Regions from separate parts of the Variovorax sp. ISS6 genome, predicted to be linked through region 2. Evidence: riboswitches for the same ligand, from Rfam matches in the RefSeq annotation. Region 2 holds a riboswitch; the other holds the start of a gene.
What was found. Region 2 has a riboswitch for glycine ahead of gcvT (glycine cleavage system aminomethyltransferase GcvT). Riboswitches for the same ligand answer to the same signal wherever they lie in the genome.
Positions count from the first base shown of each region.

Region 1: another riboswitch for glycine. It lies ahead of AC1HIL_RS08370 (D-amino acid dehydrogenase); the one in region 2 lies ahead of gcvT (glycine cleavage system aminomethyltransferase GcvT).

Region 1 is NZ_JAWRZC010000001.1:1,818,155-1,833,096, reverse strand. It holds gene AC1HIL_RS08410 (glycosyltransferase) at 1-61, opposite strand, end outside; gene gmd (GDP-mannose 4,6-dehydratase) at 205-1,245, shown strand; gene AC1HIL_RS08400 (glycosyltransferase) at 1,364-2,599, shown strand; gene AC1HIL_RS08395 (glycosyltransferase family 4 protein) at 2,586-4,040, shown strand; gene rfbC (dTDP-4-dehydrorhamnose 3,5-epimerase) at 4,059-4,607, opposite strand; gene rfbA (glucose-1-phosphate thymidylyltransferase RfbA) at 4,604-5,503, opposite strand; gene rfbD (dTDP-4-dehydrorhamnose reductase) at 5,553-6,443, opposite strand; gene rfbB (dTDP-glucose 4,6-dehydratase) at 6,440-7,510, opposite strand; glycine riboswitch at 7,771-7,888, shown strand; gene AC1HIL_RS08370 (D-amino acid dehydrogenase) at 7,977-9,284, shown strand; gene AC1HIL_RS08365 (FIST signal transduction protein) at 9,307-10,587, opposite strand; gene AC1HIL_RS08360 (PhaM family polyhydroxyalkanoate granule multifunctional regulatory protein) at 10,628-11,404, opposite strand; gene AC1HIL_RS08355 (aminotransferase-like domain-containing protein) at 11,475-12,917, opposite strand; gene AC1HIL_RS08350 (LysE family translocator) at 13,018-13,617, shown strand; gene AC1HIL_RS08345 (DMT family transporter) at 13,625-14,569, shown strand; gene AC1HIL_RS08340 (aminotransferase-like domain-containing protein) at 14,646-14,942, shown strand, end outside.
Region 2 is NZ_JAWRZC010000001.1:5,214,788-5,229,729, forward strand. It holds gene AC1HIL_RS24220 (porin) at 1-637, shown strand, start outside; gene AC1HIL_RS24225 (FAD-dependent monooxygenase) at 661-2,184, shown strand; gene AC1HIL_RS24230 (amidohydrolase family protein) at 2,189-3,532, shown strand; gene AC1HIL_RS24235 (alpha/beta hydrolase) at 3,529-4,488, shown strand; glycine riboswitch at 4,511-4,594, shown strand; glycine riboswitch at 4,615-4,721, shown strand; gene gcvT (glycine cleavage system aminomethyltransferase GcvT) at 4,737-5,936, shown strand; gene gcvH (glycine cleavage system protein GcvH) at 5,985-6,356, shown strand; gene gcvP (aminomethyl-transferring glycine dehydrogenase) at 6,432-9,344, shown strand; gene AC1HIL_RS24255 (Crp/Fnr family transcriptional regulator) at 9,350-10,081, shown strand; gene AC1HIL_RS24260 (alpha/beta fold hydrolase) at 10,024-11,589, opposite strand; gene AC1HIL_RS24265 (MFS transporter) at 11,860-13,329, shown strand; gene AC1HIL_RS24270 (FGGY family carbohydrate kinase) at 13,326-14,885, shown strand; gene AC1HIL_RS24275 (glycerol-3-phosphate dehydrogenase/oxidase) at 14,882-14,942, shown strand, end outside.

The sequences.
Region 1 (14,942 bases), 3.4 Mb from region 2:
GCCGCGGTTTTTGTTCAGTCATTCTTGGAATTTCGGCCACCCTGAGCGGCAGCGATTGCACGATGACAAATTCTAGGTCAGGCCGATCCGCACTTTCCTGACGGCGAGTCCGCACCGGCTCCGGCGGCCGGAGCGCACTGGCAGTTGGGGCACAATTGAGTGTTCCGGGCCAACAAGGCGCCGCTTCGTTTCGAGAGGATATTCATGACAAAAAAGCGCGCGGTCGTCACGGGCGTCACAGGGCAGGACGGGGCCTATCTGGCCGAGTTGCTGCTGAACAAAGGCTACGTGGTCTACGGCACCTATCGCCGAACCAGCTCGGTGAACTTCTGGCGCATCGAGGAACTGGGCATTCAGGACCATCCCGACCTCCACCTCGTCGAATACGACCTGACCGACCTCGGCAATTCGCTGATGCTGATGAAGGAAACCGCACCCGACGAGGTCTACAACCTCGCGGCGCAAAGTTTCGTGGGCGTGAGCTTCAACCAGCCCGATGCCACGGCGCAGATCACGGGCATGGGTGCGCTGCACCTGCTCGAGGCGATCCGCCTGACCAATCCAGGCATCCGCTTCTACCAGGCATCCACCTCGGAGATGTTCGGCAAGGTGCAGGCCATTCCGCAGGTCGAGGACACGCCGTTCTATCCGCGCAGCCCCTATGGCGTCGCCAAGCTCTTCGCGCACTGGATGACGATCAATTACCGGGAAAGCTACGACATATTCGGTTGCAGCGGGATCCTGTTCAACCACGAAAGTCCGTTGCGCGGTCGTGAGTTCGTGACGCGCAAGATCACCGACGGCGTGGCCAAGATCAAGCTCGGCAAGGCCGATGTGCTCGAGCTCGGGAACCTGGGCGCCAAGCGCGACTGGGGTTTCGCCAAGGAGTACGTCGAAGGCATGTGGATGATGTTGCAGGCCGACACGCCCGACAACTTCGTGCTGGCCACGAACCGGACCGAGACCGTTCGCCAGTTCGTCGACATGGCGTTCAAGGCGGCGGGCTATGAATTGCGCTTCGAAGGCGAGGAACAGCACGAGGTCGGCATCGACATCCAGTCGGGCAAGACGCTGGTACGCGTGAATCCGAAGTTCTATCGCCCGGCCGAAGTCGACCTGCTGATCGGCAATCCGGCGCGCGCCAAGGAAAAGCTCGGATGGGCGCCGCGGACCACGCTCGAACAGCTGTGCACGATGATGGTGGAAGCGGATCTGCGGCGCAACGCCGAAGGCAAGTCCTTCTGATTCCCGCGCGGGCCGCACCGCCGGAGTGCGCCCGCTTCATCCGATCGTCCGGGGCGGACCGCTGACCCGCCCGCCGCAAGGGCAGTCCATGCCGTCGTCGCCAGGAGCCATTGCCTTCATGTCCGCAGCCAAAGTCCTCATCATTGCCACCTTCCCGATCATCGAGCCCCGGCACGGCGGGCAGCTCAGGACGCGGCACATCTACGAGGCGTACAGGAAGGCCGGCATCGAGGTGGACTATGTCGGCTTCTTTCCCGAGGGCTCCTACCCGCGGCATGCGACGACGGACATCGTGCTGCCCGGCACCCTGGGCGGCCGGCCGCTGGAAGAGTGCGAGCACGTCGTCTACGACCATCTCTGGGGACTGCACATCGCCACCACCCGGCAGGCCCGCGACGCGCTGCTTCGCGTGCTGCGCAGCAAGCCCTACGACTTCATCCAGATCGACCACCTCTATCTGTGGCCGCTGGTGCGCGCCTGCCTGGCCGAACTCGGGCCGCAGGAGCATCGCCCCCGGATCGTCCACTCGGCGCACAACATCGAGCACGCGATGAAGCGGCAGATCCTCGCGCAGTCGGGGGCGACCGAGGCGCTGGTCGCGCAGCATGGCGAGGACATCCTCGCGCTGGAGCGCGAGATCACGCTGGAAGCGGAGATCGTCTTCGCTGTCACCGCCGCCGACCGGGCCTATCTCAACGAACTCGGCCAGCGCGAAGACGCCGTTCTCGCGCCCAACGGTACTTCGCCACCGGACGCCTCGCCCGACGCGATCGAGACGTGGAAGCGTGCCTTGCCGCGGGAACCGTTCGCGGTCTTCGTGAGCAGTGCGCACCCGCCCAACGCGGTGGGATTCTTTTCGGTTTTCAGCCAGTCGCTGGCCTTCCTCCCACCGGACCGCAAGCTCGTCATCGCGGGGGGCGTCACGAGCCTGCTCGAGAAGCATCGCGAGTACAGGCGCTGGGCCGGCATCAACGACGACCGCACACTGCGCCTCGGCATCGTCGACGACGCGGGCATCGTGGCGCTGCGCCGCCTCGGCCACGTCTACATCCTGCCGATCACGGCCGGCGGCGGGTCCAACATCAAGACGGCCGAAGCACTGTTGACCGGCGCCTACGTGATCGGGACCTCGACGGCGTTCCGCGGCTTCGAGGACTTCATCGGAGACCCCGGCGTTTTCGTCGAGGACGATCCGCATGCGTTCCGCGCCCGGCTGTTCGAGCTGCTGCACCGCGAACGCCTCGCCATCGGCGAGGCCGAGCTGAACCACCGACGACGACTGCTCTGGGAGTCGACACTCGCACCGATGCCCGCCCACCTCCTCGCCACCTTCGCACGCCATGCCCATGCTTGAGCGACGCACCCTCTGGCTCGACTTCACCACCTCGCTCCACTGGACGCGCGCGCCCGTGGGCATCGTCCGGATGGAGCAGGAATGCTGCCGCTGGATGCTGACCAAATGGCCGGACCGGGTGCGGCTGTGCGTCTTCGACTGGGGCAAGGAGCAGTTTTTCGAGATGCCGCAGAGCGAGGCCTGGGCCATCCTGAATCGCGCCTCCGACGAGCAGGCCGCGGCGACCCGCAAGGCCTCGCAACCGGCGGCACCCGAAGCCGCATCGGGGCCACCGCCGGTGCGCCTGGCACGGCGGCTGGAACGGCTCCTGCGCAAGGCGGTGCTGGGCACCTTGAGCGCGCTGCCCGCCAGATACGAGTCGGGCGTGCGGCGCCGCATGATCGCGGTGCGCCGCACATTGGCCTTCGCGTATCATGAATGGAAGGCGGCACGACTGGTGCCGCTGGTTGCCGCCGAGGGTCCCGCGGGACTCGTGCCGGCGCAGGGCGCGGGCCCGAGCTCGCCCGGCTTGTTCCAGCCGGGCGACTTCTATCTCACGATGGGCCTGGACTGGGACCATGGCAACAAGATGGCCTGCCTCTATCGCGAGAAGAAGTGCAGCGCCTTCAAGGTCGTCAACGTCATCCACGACATCATTCCGGTCCTGTTCCCGCACTTCTACCAAGCTGGCAAGGCCCAGTTCTTCGCGAGCTTCTACGCGACGATGGCCTGGGCCTCGGACCATATCCTGTGCAATTCCCAATGCACGGCCCGGGACCTGAAGGCACTGCTGCGCGAGATCGAAACGCCGATGCCGCCGATGACGGTGATCCGCGAGGGCGACACGCTGCCCAAGGTCGTGGGAGAGGAACACTATTCGAGCGCCGTTCGAAAGCTCGCCGGCGAACGCTTCCTCCTGTTCGTCTCCACCGTCGAGATCCGGAAGAACCACGAAACGCTCTACCGGGCCTACCTGCGCCTGCTCGAATCGGGCTTCGACGCGCCGAAGCTGGTGTTCGTCGGCATGCAGGGCTGGCGGGTCGACGACTTCATGGCCTCGCTGCAGCAGGACCTGCGGGTCGAGGACAGGATCGTGATCCTGAACAACGTCACTGATGTCGAGCTGAACCTGCTCTACCAGCGTTGCCTGTTCACCCTCTATCCATCGCTGTACGAAGGCTGGGGCCTGCCGGTCGCCGAGAGCCTGGCGCACGGCAAGTTCTGCCTCGCGTCGCACGCAGCCTCGGTGCCCGAGATCGCGGGCGACATCATCGACTATGCGGACCCGTGGAACGTGCCGGAGTGGGCCGAGAAGATCCGTCACTACTGCGCCGATTCCGCGGCGCTGGAAGCGCGGGAAAAGCTGATCGCCACCCAGTACCGGATCACCTCGTGGGAGGTGACCGCGGACCAGATCATGGAAGTCGTCGACGGCTACGCGCCGCCGGGCGCCAGCGCCTGAGTCCAGCGGGCAACGTCGTCAGGCGAACAGTTCGGCGCCGTCCAGGGTCGACGCCGCGCGGTCCTTGTCCGACAAGGTGAAGGCCGCGCCGAGTTCGGGCCAGGCGATGGCCAGGCTCGGATCGTCCCAGCGGATCGCCCGCTCATGCACCGGCGCGTAATAGTCGGTCGTCTTGTAGAGAAACTCCGCCGTCTCCGTCAGCACCAGGAAGCCGTGCGCGAACCCCGCGGGCACCCACAGCTGCTTGTGGTTGTGCTCGCTGAGCTCCTTGCCCACCCACTGGCCGAAGGTCGGCGACGAGCGGCGGATGTCCACCGCCACGTCGAACACCGCGCCGCGCACGCAGCGCACCAGCTTGCCCTGCGGCTGCTGGATCTGGTAGTGCAGGCCGCGCAGCACGCCCTGGGCCGAGCGCGAATGGTTGTCCTGCACGAACTCGACATGGCGCCCCACGGCCTCGTCGAAGGCCTTGCCGTTGAAGCTCTCGAAGAAGAAGCCGCGCGCGTCGCCGAACACCTTCGGCTCGATGACGAGGACATCGGGAATGGTGGTGGGAATGACCTTCACGGCCGCCCCTCTTCTTTCAAGAGACGCTGCAGGTACTTGCCGTAGCCGCCCTTGGCCAGCGGCGCGGCGAGCTTCTCGAGCTGCGCGCTATCGATGAAACCGTTGCGCCAAGCGATCTCCTCGGGACACGCGATCTTCAGGCCTTGGCGATTTTCGAGCGTGGCGATGAACTGGCCCGCCTCGAGCAGGCTCTCGTGCGTGCCGGTGTCGAGCCAGGCATAGCCGCGCTGCATGATCTGCACGTTGAGCTGGCCGAGGTCGAGGTAGGCCTGGTTGACCGCGGTGATCTCGAGCTCGCCGCGCGCGCTGGGCTTGACGGCCTTGGCGATGTCGACGACCTGGTTGTCGTAGAAATAGAGGCCCGTCACGGCGTAGCTGCTCTTGGGTTCGAGCGGCTTCTCCTCGATGCTGCTGGCCTTGCCCTGCGCATCGAAGGCCACCACGCCGTAGCGCTCGGGGTCGTGCACGTGGTAGGCGAAGACGGTCGCGCCCTTGGCCTGCGCATCGGCGTCGGACAGCAGGTGCACGAAGTCGTGGCCGTAGTAGATGTTGTCGCCGAGCACCAGCGCGCTCGGCGAATTGCCGACGAACCTGTCGCCGATGATGAAGGCCTGCGCCAGCCCGTCGGGACTGGGCTGCACGGCATACTGCAGGTTCAGGCCCCACTGGCTGCCGTCGCCCAGCAGTTGCTGGAAGCGCGGCGTGTCCTGCGGCGTGCTGATGACGAGGATGTCGCGCATGCCGCCGAGCATCAGCGTGCTCAGCGGGTAATAGATCATGGGCTTGTCGTACACCGGCAGCAGCTGCTTGCTGATCGCGAGCGTGGCCGGGTGCAGCCGCGTGCCCGAGCCGCCGGCCAGGATGATGCCTTTGCGCTGCGTCGTCTGGATGGTCATCGTTGGTATCTCTTCTCTTCGGGTGTCGTATTCGGCGCGGATGCCGGACTCAGAGGATCTCGCGCAGCATGCGCGCGACGCCGTTCTGCCACGGCGGCAGCACCAGCCCGAAGGCGGCCTGCAGCTTCGAGGTGTCGAGGCGCGAGTTGTGCGGCCGGGTGGCCGGCGTGGGAAAGGCGCTGGTCGGCACGGCCTCGACCTGCTGCGGCCCGGCCTTGAGCTCGACGCCGGCCTGCTGCGCGAGTTCGAGCACGTAGCGCGCGTAACCGTACCAGGTGGTCTCGCCGCTCGCGATCGCGTGATAGAGCCCGGCCTTGGACGGGTCCTGCAAGGTGGCGCGAATGGCATGGGCCGTGATATCGGCCAGCAGCTCGGCACCGGTGGGCGCGCCGAACTGGTCGTCGATGACGGTCAGCTTGTCGCGCTCCCTGGCCAGCCGCAGCATGGTCTTGGCGAAGTTGCCGCCGCGCGCCGCATAGACCCAGCTGGTGCGAAAGATCAGGTGCTTCGCGCAGTGCCGCGCCACCAGTTGCTCGCCCTCGAGCTTGGTGCGGCCGTAGACGCTCAGCGGGCCGGTCGCGTCGGTTTCCTTCCAGGGCGCGGTGCCGCTGCCGTCGAAGACATAGTCGGTCGAGTAGTGGACCATCAGCGCGCCGAGCTCCTGCGCGGCCTGCGCCACCACGCCGGGCGAGGTGGCGTTGAGCTTGCGCGCGAACTCGGTCTCGCTCTCGGCCTTGTCGACGGCGGTGTGGGCGGCGGCATTGACGACCACGTCGGGGCGCACCTGCCGCACGGTGTCGGCCAGTTGCTCGGGCCGGCTGAAGTCGGCGTGGAAGTCGGTGCTGTCGAAATCGAGCGCGACCAGCTCGCCCAGCGGTGCGAGGCTGCGCTGCAGTTCCCAGCCGACCTGTCCGCCCTTGCCCAGCAGCAGCAGCTTCATGCGGAAGCCTTCGCGTCGTACTGCTTCTCGACCCAGGCGCGGTAGGCGCCGCTTTGCACGTTGCGCACCCAGTCGCCGTTGGCGAGGTACCACTCGACCGTCTTGCGGATGCCGGTGTCGAAGGTCTCGGCCGGCTTCCAGCCGAGCTCGCGCTCTAGCTTGCGCGCGTCGATGGCGTAGCGCCGGTCATGGCCAGGGCGGTCGGTGACGTAGCTGATCTGTTCGGCGTAGCCCTTGCCGTCGGCACGCGGACGCAACTCGTCGAGCAGCGCACACACGGTCTTCACGATCTCGATGTTCGGCTTCTCGTTCCAGCCGCCCACGTTGTAGGTCTCGCCGAGCCGGCCCGCTTCGAGCACGCGACGGATCGCGCTGCAGTGGTCCTTGACGTAGAGCCAGTCGCGCACCTGCATGCCGTCGCCATACACGGGCAGCGGCTTGCCGGCCAGCGCGTTGACGATCATCAGCGGGATCAGCTTCTCGGGGAAATGGAAGGGGCCGTAGTTGTTCGAGCAGTTGGTGGTGAGCACCGGCAGGCCGTAGGTGTGGTGCCAGGCGCGCACGAGGTGGTCGCTGGCGGCCTTGCTGGCCGAGTACGGGCTGTTGGGCTCGTACTTGTTCTCCTCGGTGAAGGCCGGGTCGGTCTTCGAGAGCGAGCCGTAGACCTCGTCGGTCGACACGTGCAGGAAGCGGAAGGCCGCCTTCTGGTCGGCCGGCAGCGCGTTCCAGTAACCACGCACCGACTCGAGCAGTCGGAAGGTACCGAGCACGTTGGTCTGCACGAAATCCTCGGGGCCGTGGATCGAGCGGTCCACGTGCGACTCGGCCGCGAAATTGACCACCGCGCGCGGCTTGTGCTCGGCCAGCAGGCGGTCGAGCAGCGCGCTGTCGCCGATGTCGCCCTGCACGAAGACATGGCGCGGATTGCCCTTGAGCGAAGCCAGGGTCTCGAGATTGCCGGCGTAGGTGAGCTTGTCGAGGTTCACGACCGGTTCGTCGCCTTGCGCGATCCAGTCGAGGACGAAATTGGCGCCGATGAAGCCGGCGCCGCCGGTAACCAGGATCATGGAGTCCCCTGTGCTGTGTGATTGCTGAGTCGCGTGGTCGAAAGCCCGAAGCCGCGCGGGCGCGGCCGGGCGTGGATTATCCCACCCGTGCGCAAGGCCGAATCCCGGGGTTGGCCGGTGCCCGCGGCCCGCCTACAATCGCCACCCATTGCAGGAGAGCGGGCCGCATGCATCGCGCAGGCAGCCCCACCGAAGGCGCAAACTCCCATAAACGCTCAGGTCGGCTCCACGCTTCGCGCGGGACCTGTACTGCAACCACTGAAACGCCGTCTGGAGAGCCAGCACATCGCCCATCGCGGCCGTGCTGCGCCGAAGGAGCAAGTCCGCTGCGAGGTGCAGCGGATGAAACTCTCAGGTACCGAGGACAGGGGGAGCGGCAATTGGACGGCCGTCCGGTTGCGCGCTATCTATTCAGTAGCACAACCTTCACGCCGTTCAAGCGCTTCGACCTCGAAAGGTACTTGAAATGCGCGTGATCGTATTGGGCGCCGGCCTGCTCGGCGTGACCTCGGCCTACTACCTCCAGCAACTCGGCCACGACGTGACCGTGATCGACCGGCAGGCCACGCCGGCCGCCGAGACCAGCTTCGCCAACGGCGGCCAGATCTCGGTGAGCCATGCCGAGCCCTGGGCCAATCCCAGCGCGCCGCTCAAGGTGCTGCAGTGGCTGGGCAAGGAAGACGCCCCGCTGCTGTTCCGCATCCGCGCCGACATGCGCCAGTGGCTCTGGGGCCTGCAGTTCCTGCGCGAGTGCACGCCCGCGCGCACGCGCCACAACATCGAGCAGATCGTGCGCCTGGGCACCTACAGCCGCGACACCCTGCAGCAGCTGCGCCGCGACACCGGCATCCGCTACGACGAGCGCACGCAGGGCATCCTGCACTTCTACACGACGCAAAAGGAGTTCGACGGCGCCCTCGCGCCCGCCGAGCAGATGCGCGCGCTGGGCTGCGAGCGCCAGGTGATCTCGGCCGACGAGGCCGTGAAGCTCGAGCCCGCGCTGGCCCATATCCGGCCCCGGCTCGCCGGCGCCACCTACACGGCCGAGGACGAATCGGGCGACGCCAACCGCTTCGCGCGCGAACTCGCGAAGCGCGCGGCCGAGGCCGGCGTGAAGTTCCTGATGAGCCACACCATCACCGCGCTGCGCGAGGTGGGCGGCGCCATCGACCACGTCGAGGCCACCGATGCCGAGGGCCGCTTCCAGCGCATCCGCGGCGATGCCTTCGTGATGGCGATGGGTTCGCTGAGCCCGCTGCTGGCGGCGCCGCTGGGCATCCGGCTGCCGATCTATCCGGCCAAGGGCTATTCGGTCACGCTGCCGGTCAAGGACGCGAGCAAGGCCTACCAGGTCTCGCTGACCGACGACGAATACAAGCTGGTGTTCTCGCGCTACACCTCGGAGTCGGGCGACCGCATGCGCATCGCCGGCACGGCCGAGCTCAACGGCTACGACCGCGACCTGAACCGCGTGCGCTGCGAAGCCATCGTGCGCCGCGTCGAGCAGCTGTTCCCCGGCGCCGGCGACACCGCGCAAGCCCAGTTCTGGACCGGCCTGCGCCCGGCCACGCCGAGCAACGTGCCGCTGATCGGCCGCACCAAGCTCGCGAACCTCTACCTCAACACCGGCCACGGCACGCTCGGCTGGACCCATGCCTGCGGCTCGGGCAAGTCGATCGCGCGCATCGTGAGCGGGCTGGCGCCGGAGGTGGATTTCGCGTTCGCGGGGATGCCCAGGGGCGTTGCAGGCGTTGCCCAGCCCGCGCTGGGCTGAGCCTCCGAAGCAAGGCGGACGCTCAGTCGTCCGCCGTGAACACCGTCAGCACCCCCGTGTAGCCATACACGTGGTGCCGCGCGATCTCGCCCGCGGCGAAGAAGCCGACCAGCGGCACGTCGCCCAGCGCATGGCGCACGATCTGCAGCTCGGCGCCGGGCGCGCCGAAGTGCGGGCCGCCGCGGCCCGAGCAGCTCACGTAGACGGCGCCGGCGATGCGCCGCGCGGGATGCGGTGCCGCCTCGGCCTCGCCGGCGGCGACGGCGCGCGCGGTGGCCAGGGTCTGTTCCTCGGGCTCGAGTTCCTCGCGGATCTCGGCGCAGATGCGCATCAGGTCGGCGCGCGCGGCCTGGGCGTTGCGGCGGCAGAAGCTCAGGCGCATGCCGGCCTCGGCCACGTCGGCGATCGCGATGCCGCGGCGCGTGGGGTCGAGGCCGATGATGTGGCGCACCAGCACGTCGGCGCCGAGGTCGCCGGTGCGGCGGATGCCGTCGCTGCCGGCATCGACCAGGCCCACCAGGGTGGCGCGCACGGCCTCGATGGCTTCCTGCGGCCGCTCGAGCGAGACCTGCAGGTCGGCCAGCAGCACGTCGAGCGCGGGCTCGCCGTCGAGCTGCAGCACCAGGTTGCCGTCGGCCTCGGTGATCTCGCGCTCGCGCGCGCTGCCCGAGCGCAGCGGCTGGCAGCCCTGCGTGACGCGCGACACCAGCCGCACGCCCTCGCCGAACACCACGCCCGACAGGCCGCCCGAGAACACGCCGCCGGCCGCGCCCTGGCCGCGGATGTTGCCGTTGCCGCCGACCGCGAACTGCAGCGCGCCGCCGCGGCCCGACGAAAGGCCGCCGAACAGGTAGCCGGTGTCGGTGCGCCCGGCCATCTCGCCGATGAGCTCGGTCAGGTCGGGGGTGGCGGGATCGGCATGCACCAGCGCCGTGTGGGCCTCGAAACCGCTCATCTCGGAGCTGGCGAGCGGCGCCACGCCCGAGAACACGCGGTACTGGTCGCTCGGCAGCGCGCAGAGCATCAGGCTCAGGCCGGGTTCGTCGAAGTACTCGGCATTGTTGGCCGACACGCCGACGCCGACGGTGCCGGCCCAGTCGGTCACCTCGGGCAGCTCGGCGCTCAGGTGGTCGAGGATCTCCTGCGCGTCGACCGCATAGTGGTCGGTGATGTAGAGCAGCCCGAGGGTGGGTGCCGAGGCGTAGTCGGGCAGCGCCATCTGCGCACGCAGCTGGGCCAGCACGAGGCCGGCCGCCATGCGCCATTGCGGATGGGTGGCGTGACCGGAGGGAAACAACTTCATCGTGCCAACCTGCTTCGTTCGATGTTCAGGACAAGGCGGCTCAGCGTCGGCCGCCCGTTCGCTTGCGGGCCGCGGGCGCCGCGGCCGGCTTCTTCGCCGCCGGTCGCTTGGCGGCCGTCGAGGCCTTGCGGGGGGTGGACTTGCGCGAGGCGCTCGCGGTTCCCATGGCCTTGCCCACGGCGTCGGCCAGCGGCTGGGTCACGGCCGGCATCTTGAGCTGGGCCGCGTCCTGCAGCGCGGTGCTCGCGATCTGCTGGAACTGCTCGGTCAGCGAGCCCCACCACTTGAGCGGGTCGACCGCGCCGCCGGCGGCATCGCCCGCGGCGGACTTGGCCGAGGCCTTGGCGGCCGGCCTGGCCTTGCGGCGCGGCGGCGGTGCCTCTTCCTCCTCTTCTTCCTCCTCCGCGTCGAGTTCCTCTTCGTCCTCGAGCTCGACCTCGGGTTCGGGCGCCGCGGCTGCCGGCGCCGGGCTGACCGCCGCGGCCGCCGCATTCGCCTGCCGCGTGAACGCGCCCGCGAGGTCCTCCATGCGCACGTTCATGCCGCGCAGGGTGGACAGCGTCATCTTCTGCACCTCCAGCGCCTGAATCGTGGCCTTGAGCGCATGGCCGTTCTGCTCGAGCCAGTACTGCACCGTCTTGAGTTCCTGGATGCGCTTGTCGACCTCCTCGACGCTCATGGTGGGCGCCACCCAGCTCGCCATGCTCGGGATGCCGGGCACGGAACCGGCGCCGCTCGCGCCGGCCGCGAGGTTCTTGAGGAAGTCGAAGCCGGGTACGAACTGGCTGAAATCGAAGGGTTGGCTGGCTTTGTTCATGCGGCAGGTCTCCGGTCTGGCGGGTGTTGTGCTGCCAGCTTACTCCAAGGCAGGGCCCGCCCCGCCCGACTCAAAGCTCGTCGCGCGTCCTGGCGAAGACCTTCCAGAAGCTCGCGTCCTGCGAGCTGGCGAAGTTGATGCGCATCAGCGTGGTGGGCGGCCGGCGGGCATGGAACAGCGAGCCCGGCGCCAGCAGGTAGCCCTGGTCGAGCATGCGCTGGGTCAGCACGTCGGTGTCGACGCCGGTGTCGACCCAGCCGAACAGCCCCGCGGGCTCGGACGCGAAGGTGCAGCCGTGCGCCAGCACCAGCTTGGCGGCGCGCGCGCGCGCGCCCTCCAGCCGGATGCGCACGCGCTCCGAATGGCGCCGCAGCTGGCCCTGGTCGATGCACCACGAGAGCGCCCGCTCGAACAGCGCGGGCGAGGTCAGGGTGGCCAGCAGCTTGGTCTCGAGCAGCCGCTCCTTGAGCGCGGGCGAGGCGGCCAGGAAGCCGATGCGCCAGTTGGGCGCGAGGATCTTCGCGAAGCCGCTGACGTAGATGGTGCGCTGCAGCCCGTCGAGCGCGCTGAGCCGGGTCGCGTGCTCGGGCGCGAGGTGGCTGTAGGTGTCGTCCTCGACGATGTGGAAGTCGTGCTCGTTGGCCAGCTTGAGCACGCGGTGCGCGCTGTTGGGCGACAGGCTGTAGCCGGTCGGGTTGTGCAGCACGCTCACGCTGACGAACAGCTTCGGGCTGTGCAGCGCGCAGTACTGCGCCATCACGTCGAGGTCGGGCCCGTCGGCGCGGCGCGGCACCGGCAGGATGCGCATGCCCAGCGCCTCGAGGCGCGCGAACTCGAGCGCCCAGCCGGGCTCCTCGACCATCACCGGATCGCCGGCGCGCAGCATGGTGCGGCTCACGATGTCCAGCGCATGGGTGGCGCCGATGGTGGTCACGATCTGGTCGGGCGCGGCCGGCACGTTGATGCCCACCAGCTTCTGCGACAGGCTGCGCCGCAGCGCCGCGTCGCCCGCGGGCTCGCCGTACTGCAGCGACAGCTCCTGCAGCATCGCGGTGCTGGTCATGCGCCGCACCGCCGTCGGCATGAACGAGGAGTCGAGCCAGTCGGGCGGGAACACGCCCATGCCGGGCTGCGGCTTGTCGCTCGGGCGGTGGAACATGCTGCGGATCAGCGAGCTGGCGTCGGCCGGCGTGCGCGAGGCCATCATCTGCGTGACCATCGACAGCGCGCTGACCTGCAGCGGGTCGCCGGGCGGCTGGGCCGGGTCGCGGCCGGGGTCGCGGCCCGAATCGCGCACGAAGAAGCCGCGCTGGCGCCGCGCCTCCACCAGCCCGAGCGCCAAGAGCTGGTCGTAGGCGGCCACCACGGTGTAGGGGCTCACGCCCTGCTGGCGCGCGCACTCGCGCACCGAGGGCAGCCGCGCGCCCGGCAGCAGCAGCCGGTTGCGGATGCGTTCGGCCAGGCGATCGGCCAGCTGGGCGGTCAGCGACTGGGACGAGGTTCGTGTCAGCATCGACGTTCGATCTGTGTTGTACGCAAGCCCGATACAGATTGGCTGTGTGTACGGCCATCTGTACTGGAACTGTAATGGTCCAAAGTTTAGAGTGTGTGTCATGAACTGGCAAGAATTCACCGCCCTGCTGGTGCTGGCCACGGCGATGAGCTTCTCGCCCGGCCCCAACACCACGCTGTCGACCACCCTTGCGGCCAACGGCGGCCTGCCGCGCGCGATGCGCTTCGTGGTCGCGGTGCCCGTGGGCTGGACCCTGCTGCTCGCGCTGTGCGCGGCCGGCCTGGGCGCGCTGGTGATGGCGGCGCCCGCGCTGCGCTGGGCCATCAAGGCGCTGGGCATCGCCTACCTGCTGTACCTCGCGTTCAAGCTCGCCACCAGCACCACGCTGGGCCGCGCCGACGATGCCAATCTGTCGGTCGGCTTCGTGCAGGGCGTGGCACTGCAGTTCCTCAACATCAAGGCCTGGCTGCTGGCGCTCACGCTGGTGGCCGGCTGGATCGCGGGCCAGGCCGAGCCGCTGCACCGCTTCGCGATCGTCGCGCCCGTGATGCTGGTCTACGCCTTCGCGAGCAACTTCACCTATGCGCTGGCCGGCGCGCTGCTGCGCGAATGGCTGTCGAAGGGCCAGCGCCTCGCCTGGTTCAACCGTGCGATGGCCGCCGTGCTGGTGCTCACCGCCTGGTGGATGCTGCGCGTCTAGGTCCGCCATGAAGATCAAGGACGAAACCCTCGGCATGTGGCTCGGCGTGATCGGCGTGGCGCTGTTCGCGGTCACGCTGCCGATGACGCGGCTGGCCACCGGCACGCAGGCGCAGCCGCAGCTCTCGCCGTGGTTCGTCACGCTCGGCCGGGCCGCGCTCGCGGGCCTGCTGTCGGCCGTGTTCCTGCTGGTCACGCGCTCGCCGCGGCCGGCGCCCCACCAGTGGAGGCCGCTGGGCATCGCGGTGCTCGGCAACTGCATCGGCTTTCCGCTGCTGCTGGCCTATGCGCTGCGCGTGGTCACGGCCAGCCATGCGGCGGTGGTGACGGCGCTGCTGCCGCTGGTCACGGCCGCGGTCGCGGCCTGGGTGCTGCACCAGCGCGCGCGGCTCGGCTTCTGGCTCTGCGCCATCGCGGGCAGCCTGCTGGTGGTGGTGTTCTCGCTGGTGCGCGCAAGCCAGAACGGCCACGGCTTCGGCTTCGAATGGGCCGACCTGCTGCTGGTCGGCGCCGTGATCGCCGCCTCCTTCGGCTACATCTACGGCGCGCAGGTCACGCCCGCGCTCGGCGCCGAGCGCGTGATCTGCTGGGTCTGCGTGATGGCGCTGCCGGTCACCCTGCCGGCCACGCTCGTGCTGTGGCCCGTGCAGCCGATCGCCACCGCCTCCTGGCTGGGCTTCGTCTACGTCGGCATGTTCTCGATGTGGATCGGCTTCTTCGCCTGGTACCGCGGCCTGGCCCTCGGCGGCGCGCTGCGCGTGAGCCAGACGCAGCTGCTGCAGCCCTTCCTCTCGATCCTGGTGTCGATCCCGCTCCTGGGCGAGCCGCTCGACGTGGTCACGCTGGGCTTCGCGGCCGCGGTGGTGGCCACGGTGGTGGTCGGCAAGCGGCTGTCGCAGCCGCCGGCGCCCGCCGCCCCCGCCATTCGCGGGCCCGTCGGCGCCGTGGACTGATCGCGCCCGCCGTCTTACCCTCGCATCCGCACCCCGTTCGTTCGCATCGCCCCTCACCGTCAGAAAGAAGACTCCCATGAACTGGAAACTCGCCGCCCGCGCCGCCAAGATGAACCCGTCGGTGCTGCGTGAAATCCTCAAGGTCACCGAGCGCCCCGGCATCATCAGCCTGGCCGGCGGCCTGCCCTCGCCCAAGACCTTCCCGATCCAGGCCTTCGCCGACGCCTGCGCCGAGGTACTGCACAACGACGGCCAGGCCGCGCTGCAGTACGCCGCCAGCGAGGGCTTCGCGCCGCTGCGCCAGGCGGTGGCCGACATGCTGCCGTGGAACGTCGATCCCTCGCAGGTGCTGATCACCACCGGCTCGCAGCAG
Region 2 (14,942 bases):
GAGCAACCTGGTCAAGTACAAGTCGCCGGTGTTCGGCGGCTTCCAGTTCGGCGCCATGTACGGCTTCGCGGAGCCGGATTCGACCACCAACGTCGGGCGCGCCGTCGGCGCGGAACTCAGCTATGCCAGCGGGCCGCTGCAGGCGCTCGCGATCTGGGAGTCGGTCCGGGGCATTCCTTATGCGCCCGTCACCCGGCTCGGCGTGCCCGCCCTCTATGGCGTCGACTTCTCCAAGACCCCGGGCAGGACCGTGTCGCAGACGCAGGACACGGCCACGGTCGGGCTGGCCTACACCAACGACGGCTGGCGCTGGATGGGCAACTACAGCCACACGCGCCTGTCGGCGGACGGCCTGTCGCAGACCGAAACGGCGCGGACCCTCGACGTCGGCGCCTACAAGTACCTCACGAACCAGTTGCGCGTCGGCGGCGGCTATTCGCTCACGAAGCTCGCGAGCTACCGCTGGGACCAGGTGCACGGCCACGTCGACTACGCGCTGTCCAAGCGCACCAGCCTGTACCTGCTCGGCGTGCTGCAGAAGGCGGGGCCCGGGCAGAAGGCGGTGCTGCGCAGCCAGGCCGTGGCCGGAGGCCGTCGCCAGTCGGCGTTCGAGGTCGGCATGACGCACGCCTTCTAAAAGGTTTTTTCCAAGGAGATCGAGTGACCGGAGATTCAATGCAGTGGGATGTGATCGTCGTCGGCGGCGGCCCCTCGGGCCTGACCATGGCGGCCGAGCTGGCGGGTTCGGGCGCGCGCACGCTGGTGCTGGAGCGGCGCGTCGAGGGCGTGCAGTCGCGCGCGGGCACGCTGCTGCCGCGCGTGCTCGAGCTGTTCGACGCACGCGGCATCGCCGACCGCTTCATCGAGCGCACGAGGCAGATCCTCGACTACCCCTTCCGCTCGAGCCACATCTGGGCCGGCTTCCAGTCGATCGAGTGGGAGCACCTCGACACCCGCTTCGGCTTCACGCTCGGGCTGCCGCAGAACATGACCGAGGAGATCCTCTGGAGCTGGGCGGCCGACAGCGGCGCCGAGCTTCGCCGCGGCGCCGAGGTGCGCTCGGTGCGGCAGGACACGGAGGGCGTGGAGATCGAGGTGGCCGATCCGTCGGGCGCGGTATCGACACTGCGCGCCAGCTACCTGGTGGGCGCCGACGGCGGCCGCAGCACCGTGCGAACCCAGTGCGGCATGCCCTTCGAGGGCCACTCGGGCACCTTCCGCGGCATCGTGATCGACGCGGAGCTCAGCGCGCCCTGGCCCGGCGGGCGCACCGGCGCCGACAACGAGATGGGCTGGGTGCGCGGCTATGCCTTCGGCGAGGGCATCACGCGCTTCAACATCGTGCACCGCGACCGCCGCCATGCGACCAAGGACGAGCCGGTGACGCTCGAGGAGGCGAAGCAGTGCCTGCGCGACGTGCTCGGCAGCGACTTCGGCATCGAGGGCTTCCGTTGGGCCTCGCGCTTCGACGACCAGATGCGCGCGGTCAGCAGCCTGCGCCAGGGGCGCGTGTTCCTGGTCGGCGAGTCGGCGCGCATCCACTACCCGGCCAGCGGCGTCGGCATGAACTTCTGCCTGCAGGATGCCTTCAACCTGGGCTGGAAGCTCGCGAACGTCGTCACGGGCGTGGCCGACGAGGCCACGCTGGACAGCTACGACACCGAGCGCCTGCCGGTGATGCATGCGCTGCTCGAGAGCGTGAAGGCGCAGTGCGTGCTGCAGTTCAATTTCGAGCCCGACGCAGTGGCGCTCAAGCGCCGGCTGGCCAAACACATCATTCCGCTGCCCGAGGTGCAGCGCCAGCTGGTGCTGGAGCTGTGCGGGCTCGAGCAGCCCTACCCCAGCCGCGCGGGAGAGGCCGACCGCCACCCGCTGGCCGGCCAGCGGCTGCCCGACTTCGACCTCGTCACGCGCGACGGCCGCTCGGTGCGCGTCGCCGAGCTGCTGCGCGAACGGCGCTTTTTGCTGCTCGATCTCGAGGGCAACTCGCGCCAGTTCGAATCGCTGGACCTGAAGGGCCTGCCCGTGACCCTGATGCCGGCCCGCGTGGCGCGCGTGCCGCCCGCCATGCGCGGCGTGCAGGCGATGCTGGTGCGGCCCGATGCCTATGTGGCCTGGGCCGGCGCGGACGTGGCACGCGTCGCCGAGGTCGAGGCCGAACTCTCGCGCTGGATGAGGAGGTGATGCGATGAAGAACGAAGACAGGCCCTTGCTGATCGCGGGTGGCTGGGTGCTGAGCATGGACCCGGCCATCGGCGAGCTGCGCCGCGGTGACGTGCTGATCGAGGGCGAGCGCATCGTCGCGATCGCGCCGAGCATCGATGCTCCCGATGCTGAACGGATCGAGGCCGACCGCATGATCGTGCTGCCCGGCTTCGTCGACACGCATCGCCACACCTGGCAGAGCTGCGTGCGGCATCGCTATGCCGACATCGATTCGCAGGTCTACTTCGCCGAGATGCTGGGCGCCAAGGGCGCGGCCTACCGGCCCGAGGACGTCTATACCGGCACGCTGCTGGGCGCGGTCGCGGCGCTCGACAGCGGCATCACCACCCTGCTCGACTGGTCGCACGTGCAGAACAGCCCCGAGCATTCCGACGCGGCGATCGCGGCGCTGCGCGACGCCGGCATCCGCGGCGTGTTCGCGCACGGCTGGCCGCTGGTCGATGGTGCCTCGTGGATGTTCGACAGCGAGCGCGGCCATCCGCAGGACATCCGGCGGCTGCGCGAACGCTACTTCTCGAGCGACGACCAGCTGCTCACGCTCGCGATGGCCGCGCGCGGCCCCGAGATGGCGCGGCGCGAGACCTGGCTCGGCGACCTGCGGCTGGCGCGCGAACTCGGCATCCGCTCGAGCATCCACATGGGTGCCTACGCACGCAACGCCGCCGCGCGCGGCATCGCGCAGATGCACGAGGCCGGCGTGCTCGGCGACGACCTGACCTTCGTGCACTGCTGCTGCTCGCACCCCGACGAGTTCTCGATGATGGCCGACGCCGGCGTCAGCGCCTCGCTCGGCGTGCACTGCGAACTCAATGCGCAGGGCATGGGCGACATCCCGTTCGACCGGCTGCTGGCCGTGGGCATCCGGCCCAGCCTCAGCGGCGACACCGAGACCAAGTGCGCGGGCGACATGTTCACGCAGATGCGCCACGCGCTGGCCTACTACCGCTCGTGGATGGGCGGCGGCCATTCGAAGACGAAGAACGCCCCGGCGACGCTGGGCCTGCGCGACGTGCTGGGCTTCGCCACCCTGGCTGGCGCGCAGGCGAACGGGCTCGCGCACAAGGTGGGCTCGCTCACGCCGGGCAAGCAGGCCGACGTGGTGCTGATCCGCGCCGACGACCTCAACCTGGCGCCGGTCTCGGACGCGGTCGGCGCGGTGGTGCTGGCGGCGCATCCGGGCAATGTCGACAGCGTGTTCGTCGCGGGGCGGCCGGTGAAGCGCGACGGCCGCCTGCTCGATGTGGACCTCGATCGGCTGCGGCAGCGCGCGGCGGACTCGCAGGCCTACGTGCTGGGGCTTCAATGAACGCGCCGCTCGATCCCCAGCTCGCCGCGATCGTCGCGGCGATGCGCGCGAACAAGGCGCCACCGCCGTTCTCCGGAACGCCCGGCGAGGCGCGCGAACGCATGCGCCGCGCGGTGATGGCGGCGCGCGAGCGCACGACGCTGCCGGTCGTGGCTTCCACCGAGGACCGCGTCGCCGAACACCAGGGCCTGCGCGTGCCGGTGCGGGTCTACCGGCCCGTCTCGACCGAAGCGCCGTTGCCGACCGTGGTGTTCCTGCACGGCGGCGGCTTCGTGCTCGGCAGCGTCGAGCTGATGGACGACATCGCGCGCAAGCTCTGCCGCGACGTCGAAGCCGTGGTGGTCTCGGTGGACTACCGGCTGGCGCCCGAGCACCCGTTCCCGGCCGCGCACGACGATGCGCTGGCCGCGACCCGTTGGGCGCTGGACCATGCGCAAACCCTCGGCGGCGATCCGTCCCTTATCGCCCTGGCCGGCGAGAGCGCGGGCGCCAACCTGGCCGCCTGCACCGCGCTGGCGCTGCGCGGCAACGCGCGGCCGCTGGCGGCCCAGCTGCTGGTGGTGCCGGGCCTGGACATGGCGCGCGACGTGGCCGCGATCGAGGCCCGCGGCATCGACTACCCGATGCTCGCGCCCGCCGACCTGCGCGAGATCGCCCGGCTCAGCATGGGCGCCTCGGCCCACCGCGCCGCCGAGGTGCCGCCCTCCCCGCTGCGCGCGGTGGAGCTCGCGGGCCTGCCGCCGACCCTGATCGCCGTCGCCGGCCACGACCCGCTGCGCGATGAAGGCCTGGCCTACGCGCACCGGCTCGAGGCGGCCGGCGTCCCGACCCGGCTGCTGGCCTTCGACGACATGTTCCACCCGTTCTTCGGCTTCTTCGCCCACTCGGCCGCCGCCGGCCGGGCCCATGACGCCATCTGCCAGGCGCTGTCGGACCGGCTGCGGCGCCGCGGCTGAAGCGGCCCGCAATCCACTACACTCGCCCGGGTCAGGAGAGAGCCCCGCACGGGGCCGCCGAAGGCGCAGGGAACCCCCGAACGCTCAGGCAAAAGGACTGACACAGCGCCGGCCCTCGCGGGACGGCGTTTCCTTGCTGGAGAGAGGCCGGTGCCGCAGGCGCCCGGTCCACCGAAGGAGCAAACCCCGATCGTGGGGCGAATCTCTCAGGTAAAGCGGACAGCAGGGGTGGCCCCATGGCGCGAGCCATGGCATTCGATTGCTGCCCCCAGGAGTGCCCCGTGGCTGCTTCCGCCCCCGAATCCGAACTGCTCAAGACCCCGCTGCACGCATTGCACCTGGAACTCGGCGCCCGCATGGTGCCCTTCGCCGGCTACTCGATGCCGGTCCAGTACCCCGCCGGCCTGATGGCCGAGCACAAACATACGCGCGAGGCCGCGGGCCTGTTCGACATCTCCCACATGGGCCAGCTGCGCCTGTCGGGCCCCGACGCCGCGGCCGCCTTCGAGACCCTGATGCCGGTCGACGTGATCGACCTGCCCGCGGGCAAGCAGCGCTACGGCCTGCTGCTCGACGACCAGGGCGGCATCCTCGACGACCTGATGTTCTTCAACGAAGGCAACGGCTCGCTGTTCGTGATCGTCAACGGCGCCTGCAAGGTGGCCGACATCGCCCACATCCAGCAGAAGATCGGCCAGCGCTGCCAGGTGCAGCCGCTGCCCGATCAGGCGCTGCTCGCGCTGCAGGGACCGCAGGCCGCGGCCACGCTGGCGCGGCTCGCGCCCGGCATCGAGCGCTTCGTGTTCATGACCGGCGGCGCCGTGCAGATCGGCGGCATCGATGCCTTCGTCACGCGCAGCGGCTACACCGGCGAGGACGGCTTCGAGATCTCGGTCGCCGCGAAGGACGCCGACGCGCTGGCCCGGCTGCTGCTGGCCCAGCCCGAGGTCAAGCCCATCGGCCTGGGCGCGCGCAACTCGCTGCGGCTCGAGGCCGGCCTGTGCCTCTACGGCAGCGACATCGACACCAGCACCACGCCGGTCGAGGCCTCGCTCAACTGGGCGATCCAGAAGGTGCGCCGCACGGGCGGCGCGCGCGCGGGCGGCTTCCCCGGCGCCGAGAAGATCCTGGCCCAGCTCACCGCCGCCACCGGCGCGGCCGGCCATCTCGACCACGACACGCTCAAGCGCCGCCGCGTCGGCCTGGTCGCGCTCGAGCGCATCCCGGTGCGCGACGGCACGCCGCTGCAGTCCTTCGAGGGCCAGGACATCGGCCAGGTCACCAGCGGCCTGCTGGGCCCGACGGCCGACCGGCCGGTCGCCATGGGCTACGTGGCCACCGCCTTCGCCGAGCCCGGCACCCGGGTGCAGGCCATCGTGCGCGGCAAGCCGGTGCCGATGGAGGTCTCGACGCTGCCTTTCGTGCCGACCCGCTACTACCGCGGCTAACCTACGCCCCGGCATCGGCCACTTTTTATCCACGAGGAGTTTTTCGACATGAGCATCAAGTACACCAAGGACCACGAATGGGTGCAGGCCGAGGGCGGCAACGCCACGGTCGGCATCACCGTCCATGCGCAGGACGCGCTGGGCGACGTGGTCTTCGTCGACCTGCCCGAGGTCGGCAAGAGCTTCGCCCAGGGCGATGTCGCCGGCGTCGTCGAATCGGTGAAGGCCGCGGCCGACGTGTTCATGCCCGTCTCGGGCGAGATCACCGAAGTCAACGAGGCCCTGCGCGCCGATCCCTCGCTCGCCAACAGCGCGCCGCTGGCCGAAGGCTGGTTCTTCAAGGTCAAGCTGTCCGAACCGGCGCAGCTCGACGCGCTGATGGACGAGACCGCCTACGGCAAGTTCGCCGAGGAATCCTGACCCCCTGAAACCGGATGGCCGGACGCGAAGGCTCGCGTCCGGAAGTCCGCTCCCCCTTCTCTTCCCCCGCCCGCCATGCCCACCCCCGCCGCCCTGCCCACCCTGCAAGAACTCGAGAACGCCGAGGAATTCATCGCCCGCCACATCGGCATCGATGCCGACGACGAGGCACGCATGCTGCCCGTGATCGGGTCGGCCACGCGCGCCGAACTCATCGACGGCATCGTGCCCGCGGCGATCCGGCGCAGCAAGCCGATGCGGCTGCCGGCACCGGCCACCGAGGCCGATGCGCTGGCCGAGCTCAAGGCGATCGCGGCGAAGAACAAGGTGTTCCGCAACTTCATCGGCCAGGGCTACTACGGCACCCACACGCCGGGCGTGATCCTGCGCAACATCCTCGAGAACCCGGCCTGGTACACGGCCTACACGCCCTACCAGGCCGAGATCTCGCAGGGCCGCATGGAGGCGCTGGTCAACTTCCAGACCATGGTGTGCGACCTCACGGGCATGGCGATCGCCAATGCCTCGATGCTCGACGAAGCCACCGCGGCCGCCGAGGCGATGACGCTGGCCAAGCGCAGCGTGAAGAGCAAGAGCAACGTGTTCCTGGTCTCGGGCGACTGCCATCCGCAGACCATCGAGGTGGTGAAGACCCGCGCCGCGCCGCTGGGCATCGAGGTCAAGGTCAGCACCGCTTCCGAAACCCTGCCGCACCTGATGGCCAGCGGCGAATTCTTCGGCGTGCTGGCGCAATACCCGGCCACCACCGGCCACGTGCACGACCTGCGCCCGCTCGCGGGCCATGCGCATCAGTACGGCGCGGCCTTCTGCGTCGCGGCCGACCTGCTGGCGCTGACCCTGCTCGCGCCGCCCGGCGAATGGGATGCCGACATCGTCTGCGGCACCACCCAGCGCTTCGGCATGCCGCTGTGCAACGGCGGCCCGCACGCGGCCTACCTGGCCTGCCGCGACGACTTCAAGCGCTCGCTGCCGGGCCGCCTGGTCGGCGTGAGCGTCGACACCCATGGCCGCCCTGCCTACCGCCTCGCGCTGCAGACGCGCGAGCAGCACATCCGGCGCGAGAAGGCGACCTCGAACATCTGCACCGCGCAGGTGCTGCCCGCCGTGGTCGCGAGCATGTACGCGGTCTACCACGGCCCCGACGGCCTCACGCGCATCGCGCAGCGCGTGGCCGCGCTCACCGCCATCCTCGCGCGCGGCCTGGCCCAGATGGGCCGCGAGCCGGTCAACGAGACCGCCTTCGATTCGCTGACCATCCGCACCGGCGACGACACCGCGAAGATCCTCGAGCGCGCGCAGGCCGCCAACGTGAACCTGCGCCAGCGGCTGCAGCAGCACCTGGGCATCTCGCTCGACGAGACCAGCACGCGCGTCGACGTCGAGACCCTGTGGGCGCTGTTCGTGCCCGCCGGCACGCCGATGCCGCGCTTCGAGGAACTGGCCGCCAACACCGCGCCGCGCATTCCGCAGGAACTGCGCCGCGCGAGCGCCTTCCTGTCGCACCCGGTGTTCAACACCCACAAGAGCGAGACCGCGATGCTGCGCTACATCCGCAGCCTGTCGGACAAGGACCTCGCGCTCGACCGCAGCATGATCCCGCTGGGCAGCTGCACCATGAAGCTCAACGCGACCAGCGAGATGATCCCGATCACCTGGCCCGAGTTCGCGAACATCCATCCCTTCGCGCCGGCCGAGCAGCTGCAGGGCTATGCCCAGCTCGACGCCCAGCTGCGCGCCTGGCTCTGCGAAGCCACCGGCTACGCGGGCATCAGCCTGCAGCCCAATGCCGGCTCGCAGGGCGAGTACGCGGGCCTGCTGGCGATCCGCGCCTTCCACGAGGCCAAGGGCGAGGGCCACCGCAACATCTGCCTGATCCCCTCGTCGGCGCACGGCACCAATCCCGCTAGCGCGCAGATGGTGGGCCTGCAGGTGGTGGTGACGGCCTGCGACGCGCAGGGCAACGTCGACCTCGACGACCTGAAGCGCGCCTGCGAGAAGCACGGCAAGAACCTGGCCGCGGTGATGATCACCTACCCGAGCACGCACGGCGTGTTCGAGACCCGCGTGAAGGAGCTGTGCGAGCTGGTGCATGCGCACGGCGGGCGCGTGTATGTGGACGGCGCCAACATGAACGCGCTGGTGGGCGTGGCCGCGCCGGGCGAGTTCGGCGGCGACGTGAGCCACCTGAACCTGCACAAGACCTTCTGCATCCCGCACGGCGGCGGCGGCCCGGGCGTGGGCCCGGTCTGCGTGGTCGAGGACCTCGTGCCCTACCTGCCGGGCCATGCGACCGCGGGCGTGTCGGGCCATGGCGTGGGTGCCGTGTCCGCGGCGCCGCTGGGCAACGCGGCCGTGCTGCCGATCAGCTGGATGTACTGCCGCATGATGGGCGCGAAGGGCCTGCAGGCCGCGACCGAGACCGCGATCCTCAGCGCCAACTACATCAGCGCGCGGCTCAAGGACCACTACCCCACGCTGTACGCGAGCCCCAACGGCCACGTCGCGCACGAGTGCATCCTCGACCTGCGCCCGCTCAAGGACACCAGCGGCGTCACCGCCGAGGACGTCGCCAAGCGCCTGATCGACTACGGCTTCCATGCTCCCACGCTGAGCTTCCCGGTGCCGGGAACGCTGATGGTGGAACCGACCGAGAGCGAGCCGCTGGCCGAGCTCGACCGCTTCATCGAGGCGATGATCGCCATCCGCGGCGAGATCCGCCGCATCGAGGAAGGCGTCTGGCCGAAGGACGACAACCCGCTCAAGCACGCACCGCACACGGCCGCAAGCCTGCTCGGCAGCGAATGGGGCCATCCCTATGCGCGCGAGCTCGGCGCCTTCCCGCTGGCCGGGCTCAAGGACGCCAAGTACTGGCCGCCGATCGGCCGCGTCGACAACGTCTACGGCGACCGCAACCTGTTCTGCAGCTGCGTGCCCGTGGGCGAGTACCAGGAAACCGAAGCGGCCTGAGCCGCATGGACCCCGGCGAGATCGCCACGCTCAAGTCGCGCTGGCGCGGCTGCGTCTGGGCCCACACGCTGAGCGACGACGAGGCCGAAGTGCTGCTGCCGCAGCTGCGCTTCGTCGAACTCGCCGCGGGCCAGGCCATCTGGCACCGCGGCGATCCGGCCGAGCACTGGGTCGGCATGGGGCGCGGCAGCATGAAGCTGTGCACCACCTCGGCTTCGGGCAAGCCCGTGACCTTCATGGGCCAGGCCTTCAGCTGGGTCGGCGAGGTCGAGCTGATCCGCAACGAACCGCGCTTCTGCGATGCGGTCGCGCTGTCCGATGCGGTGGTCATCAAGATGCCGAAAGCGGCCTTCTTCCACCTGCTCGACGGCAACCGCGCCTTCAACCGCTTCGTGCTGCAGCTGCTGAGCGAGCGGCTCACGCAGTCGATGGCCGTCACGCTGTCGGACCGCACGCTCGACCCGGTCGCCAAGGTCGCGCAGAGCCTGGCATCGCTGTTCAGCCCGGCGGGCTTTCCGCCGCGCTCGCTCGAGCTGCAGGTCTCGCAGGCCGAGCTCGCGCTCTACTGCAACATGTCGCGCCCGCGGCTCAACGCGGCGCTGCGGCGGCTCGAGGCCGAGGGCCTGCTGACGCTGGGCTACCAGGTCGTGACCTTGCGCGACCTCGATGCGCTGCGCGCCTACCGCGCCGCGCCCTCGGCCGCGAGCGGCAGCCACACGCGGCCCGAGACCGCATAGGCGTTGTCGCCGGCGATGCCGGCCACCGGTGCGCCCGAAGCAGGCGCCCAGACGTACTGCGCATGGGTGGCGAACAGCGCCACGCCGAGCTCGTCGCCGGGCCGCAGGCGCGCGGCCACGCCGCCGAGCGCGATGCGCTGTCGCCCCGGCGGCGCGGGCACCACCTGGTCCGACAGCAGCATCAGTTCGCCGTTGCGGCGCAGCGCGAGCCCCACCAGGGCCACGCCGGGTCCGCCGGCCGCCCGCACGTCGAGCTCGGCCTCGGGCACGCCGGCCAGCACCGCGCCGCGTGGCGCATCGGTGGGCAAGGGAACGAAGACCGGCGCCGGCGAACCGGCGCGCACCTCGGTCCGCGCGAGTGCCGCGCCGAACTGCGCCGCGATCGGCGCCGTGCCCTCGAAGGCCGTGCCGTCGTAGAGCGCGATGCACAGCTGGGGCACCAAAGGCGCGGACGGCTCGATGTCGCGCAGCTTGGCATCGAGCCAGCCGAGCATCGCGTCCATGGCATCGACGCTGCCGCAGCGCGCGGGCTTGTCGCGCTGCCCCGCGCGCGGATTCACATGGCCCGAGCGCAGCACCATGAGCCGCACGTCGCCGCCGCCGGCCTTCAGCTGGCGCCAGTTGCGCAGGCCCTCGTCCATGTCGAACAGCACGTCCTCGCTGGCCTGCACCACCAGCGCATCGACGCGGCGCGACGGCTGCCCGGACCAGCTCAGGCCCGAGGGGCCGTGCGCCTGGTAGGCATCGCGCAGCCGCTGCGCGTCGGCGCCCATGTCGTTCCAGGCCCAGACACCGGGCTTCGGTGCCGTCTCGCACAGCGGCCGCAGCAGCCCGCCGTCGCGCACCTTGCCGCGCTGCGCCATGAAGCATTCGAACTGCACGAAGCCCTGCTTGAGCACGCCCTGCGGCGCCAGCGAATGCTTCAGGTCGTACCAGGTCATCGACGGGATCGCGGTCGCGATGCGCGGCTCGAGTTGCGCGAGCTGCATCTGGTAGCCGCCACCGTACGAGCCGCCGATGCTGCCGATGCGCGGCCTGCCGTCGGCGCCCTTGCGCAGCGGCAGTTCGCGCTCGGCCCAGTCGATCAGGCTGCGGATGTCGGCGATCTCGGCCCGCGGATCCATGATGCGGCTGTCGCCGCCGCTGTCGCCATGGCCGCGGTGGTCGAAGCTGATCACCGCATAGCCGCGCTCGACCAGCGTGGGCACGAGGCGGTCGACGCGCGACCAGTAGCTCGCGCCCGGGTCGGTGTCGCGCGGCGGCAGTTCGCGCAGCCGGCCGAGGCCGAAGCCGCTCGCATGCAGCACCAGCGGATAGCCGCCCTCGGGCTTCGCATCGGGCAGGAACAGCGTGAACGCGACCTTCGTGCCCCTGGCCGCGTCGGCGCCCGCGAGCGGATCGGGCACCGTCGATTGCAGCGCGTGCTGTTGCACCGTGGCCGCGTGCGCCGCCGGCAAGGCCAGGCAGGCGGCGGCGCACAGCGCGATGGCGTGGATCAGGGTCTTCATGTCTCGTTCGTTCCTCGTCGTGTCTTTCGAAGCACGCGACTCTAGGAACGAGGGCCGCCGCTGTTTGTCCCCGCGGGAACAGATGCAACACGGTGGCTTCTGGCGGTTCTAGTGGTTAACACCGCCTCGAATCACATTCATTGACGGATTGAAAACTTCGCACTTAGAATTTCGGCGCAGGTTCAGATTTAAAGACCATCTGTGAGATGGCTTTGTCGCGCCTGCATGGTTTGCATCGTCTTCTTGCGGATTATTCCAATGGAGACAACTGTGCAACCCAACGCGCTCAAGATCCGCGGCATCGACGATGTCATCGCCTACCTGGATTCACGCCAGGGCATCAAGGGCCGGGCCGCCGTCATCTGGTGGCTCGCACTCGGCGGACTGTTCCTCGACGCCTTTTCCAATTCCGCACTGAGCGCGGGCCTCGGGCCCATGACGCGCAACCTCTCGCTGAGCGCCGCGCAGGTCGCGCTGATGACCTCGATGGCCTCGTGGGTCGCGATCGCCTTCAATCCCATCGGCGGCTGGATGGCCGACCGCTGGGGCCGCATCCGGCCGCTGATCCTCGCCAAGGTGCTGGCCGTCACGGGCGCGGTGATCGTGGTGTTCGCGCCGGGCTTCGAGACGATCCTGGTCGGCCGCTTCTTCGTGGGCGCGGCCTACGGCATCGACTTCGCGATCGCGATGGCGGTGCTGGCCGAGTTCACGCCGGCGCGCTTCAAGAGCCGGCTCAACACCTGGCAGGGCATGTGGTACCTGGCCGTGTGCAGCAACCTGCTGCTGGCGCTGATGTTCTATTCGTGGAACGTGGGCGATTCGATCTGGCGCTACTCGGTGGCCGCCACCGCGGTGTTCGGCCTCGCGATCCTGCTGCTGCAGTTCGCGCTGCTGGTCGAGAGCCCGGTCTGGCTCGCGCGCAAGGAACGGCTCGACGAGGCCGCCGCCGCCATGAGCCGCATCTATGCCGAGCGCTTCGCCGCCGCGCCGCGCCACGAGCGCGTGCCGGTCACGAACCAGGCCCGCCGCGGCGCGGCCAACGTGCTGCTGATCTTCCGCGGCGTCTACCTGCCGCGCACCATCCTCGCGGCCACGGTGCAGATCGGCCAGTCGATCCAGTACTTCGCGGTCGGCTGGTACCTGCCGCTGATCAGCGCCACGCTGTTCGGCAAGGACTTCGCGCAGGCCACCGTCGGCGCGCTGGCCTTCAACGTGTTCGGCATCTTCGGCGGCTTCCTCTCGCCGTGGATCGGCCGCAAGCTCGGCCTGCGCCGCGCCTCGGCCTTCGGCTTCGCGATGGTGTTCCTCATGCTGCTGACGCTGGGCCTGTTCCATGGCCGCATGCCCTTGTGGCTCGCGGTGGCGGTGCCCTCGCTGTTCATCCTGTTCCATTCGGGCGGACCGGGCGCCAACGGCAAGAGCCTGTCCTCGCTGTCCTTCCGCAGCGAGCTGCGCGCGGGTGCCAACGGCATCATCGGCGCGCTCGGCTCCATCGGCGCGGCGCTGGGCCTGCTGGTGTTCCCGCTGTTCCGCGAGAAGTACGGGCTCGAGCACACCTTCCTGATCCTCTCGGCGGTGCCGCTTGTCGCGAGCGCGATCTGCTTCGCGATCCGCTGGGACCCGACCCGTACCGGAATCAATCCCGACAACGAAGCCGGCGCGCCGCAGTTCAAGGACGACGCGCGCACCGGCATCCCTTCCGATTCGCTCCAACCCGCCGTGGGAAAAATGAACCGATGATCTCCATCACCGAGGATGTGATCCTCTCCATCGACGAAGGCACCTCGGGCACGCGCGCCGCGGTCGTCGGCCGCGACGGCCATGTCTCCTGCCTCGAGTACGCGCCCCTTTCGGTCGACACGCCGCGCCCCGGCGTGGTCGAGCAGGACGCCGACGCGATCCTCGCGAAGACCCTGGCCGTGTGCCGCGCCAGCGTGGCGCGCGCGCAGGCCGAGGGCAAGCGCATCGCAGCGCTCGCCATCGCCACCCAGCGCTGTTCGGCCGTGCTGTGGGACACCCGCACGGGCCGCGCGCTGGTGCCCGTGATGGTCTGGCAGGACACGCGCCATGTCGACGAACTGACGCGCCTCGCGCCCGAGTGGGACGCGCCGCTGATGCGCCAGCTCGGCCGCCCGGTCGGCGTGCGCTCGCCCTACCTCTGGGCCACGCACCACCTGCGCGACACGCCGGCCGTGGCGCATGCCTTCGAGCAAGGCCGGCTCGGCTTCGGCACCATCGACAGCTGGCTGCTGTGGCACCTGTCGGAGCGGCGCGAATGCGTGACCACGCCGACCAACGTGACCTCGGGCAATGCCTACGTGCTGGCCGAGCACCGCTACCAGCTCGAGTGGATCGACACCCTGGGCTTTCCGCGCGCGCTCCTGCCCGCGCTGCGCGAGGATGCCGGCGACCTGGGCCGCACGCGCGCCGAGCTGCTCGGCATCGCGGTGCCGATCCTCGCCTGCGCGGGCGACCAGCATGCGGGCGCCGTCGGCCTGGGCTGTCTCGACCGCGCGCAGGCCATGTGCGTGCACGGCACCGGCAGCTTCGTCGACGTGATCACCGGCACCGTGCCGCCCCTCGACGCGGGCCTGCATCCGGGCACGCTCGCCATGACGGCGCGGCGTTCGGGCGGCGTCTCGCACTTCGCGGTCGAGACCTATGTGGCCACTACCGGCTCAGCGCTCAACTGGGTCTGCGAGAAGCTGCAGTGGTTCGAGAACGCGGCGCAGATCGGCGCGCTGGCGGCCGAGGCCGCGAGCGCGAACGGCGTCAGCTTCGTTCCCGCCCTCACGGGCCTGCGCGTGCCCGCGATGGAGCCGGCCGCGCGCGCCTCGCTCACCGGCATCTCGATGGCGACCACGCGCGCCGAGGTGGCGCGCGCGGTGCTCGAGGGCATCGCGCATTCGGTGGCCGCGTGCATCGCGGCCAACGAGCAGGTCTCGGGCCTGCAGGTGTCCGAGCTGGTGGTCGGCGGCGGCCTGTCGGGCAGCTCGACCCTGCTGCAGATCCAGGCCGACCTCAGCGGCATGCCGGTGCGCCGCATGGCCGAGACCGAGCGCGCGAGCCTGCGCGGCGCCGCCTTCCTCGCGGGCGCCTCGGGCCTGCTGTGGCCCTCGCTGCAGGAGGCCCGCGCCACGCTGGCCACCGACGCGGTGTTCGAACCCGCGATCGGCGCCGACGAGCGCGAGGCCCGGCGCGCGCAATGGCAGGCACGGGTCGACTCCGAGCTCGCGCATGCGCAGCGCTTCAAGAACCCACCACTTTCCACCACGCCAGGAGAACTTCCACGATGAGGGTCCTGCCATCCCTTCGACCGGCCAGGGACCGCGCCGAGATGACGGCCACCGAGC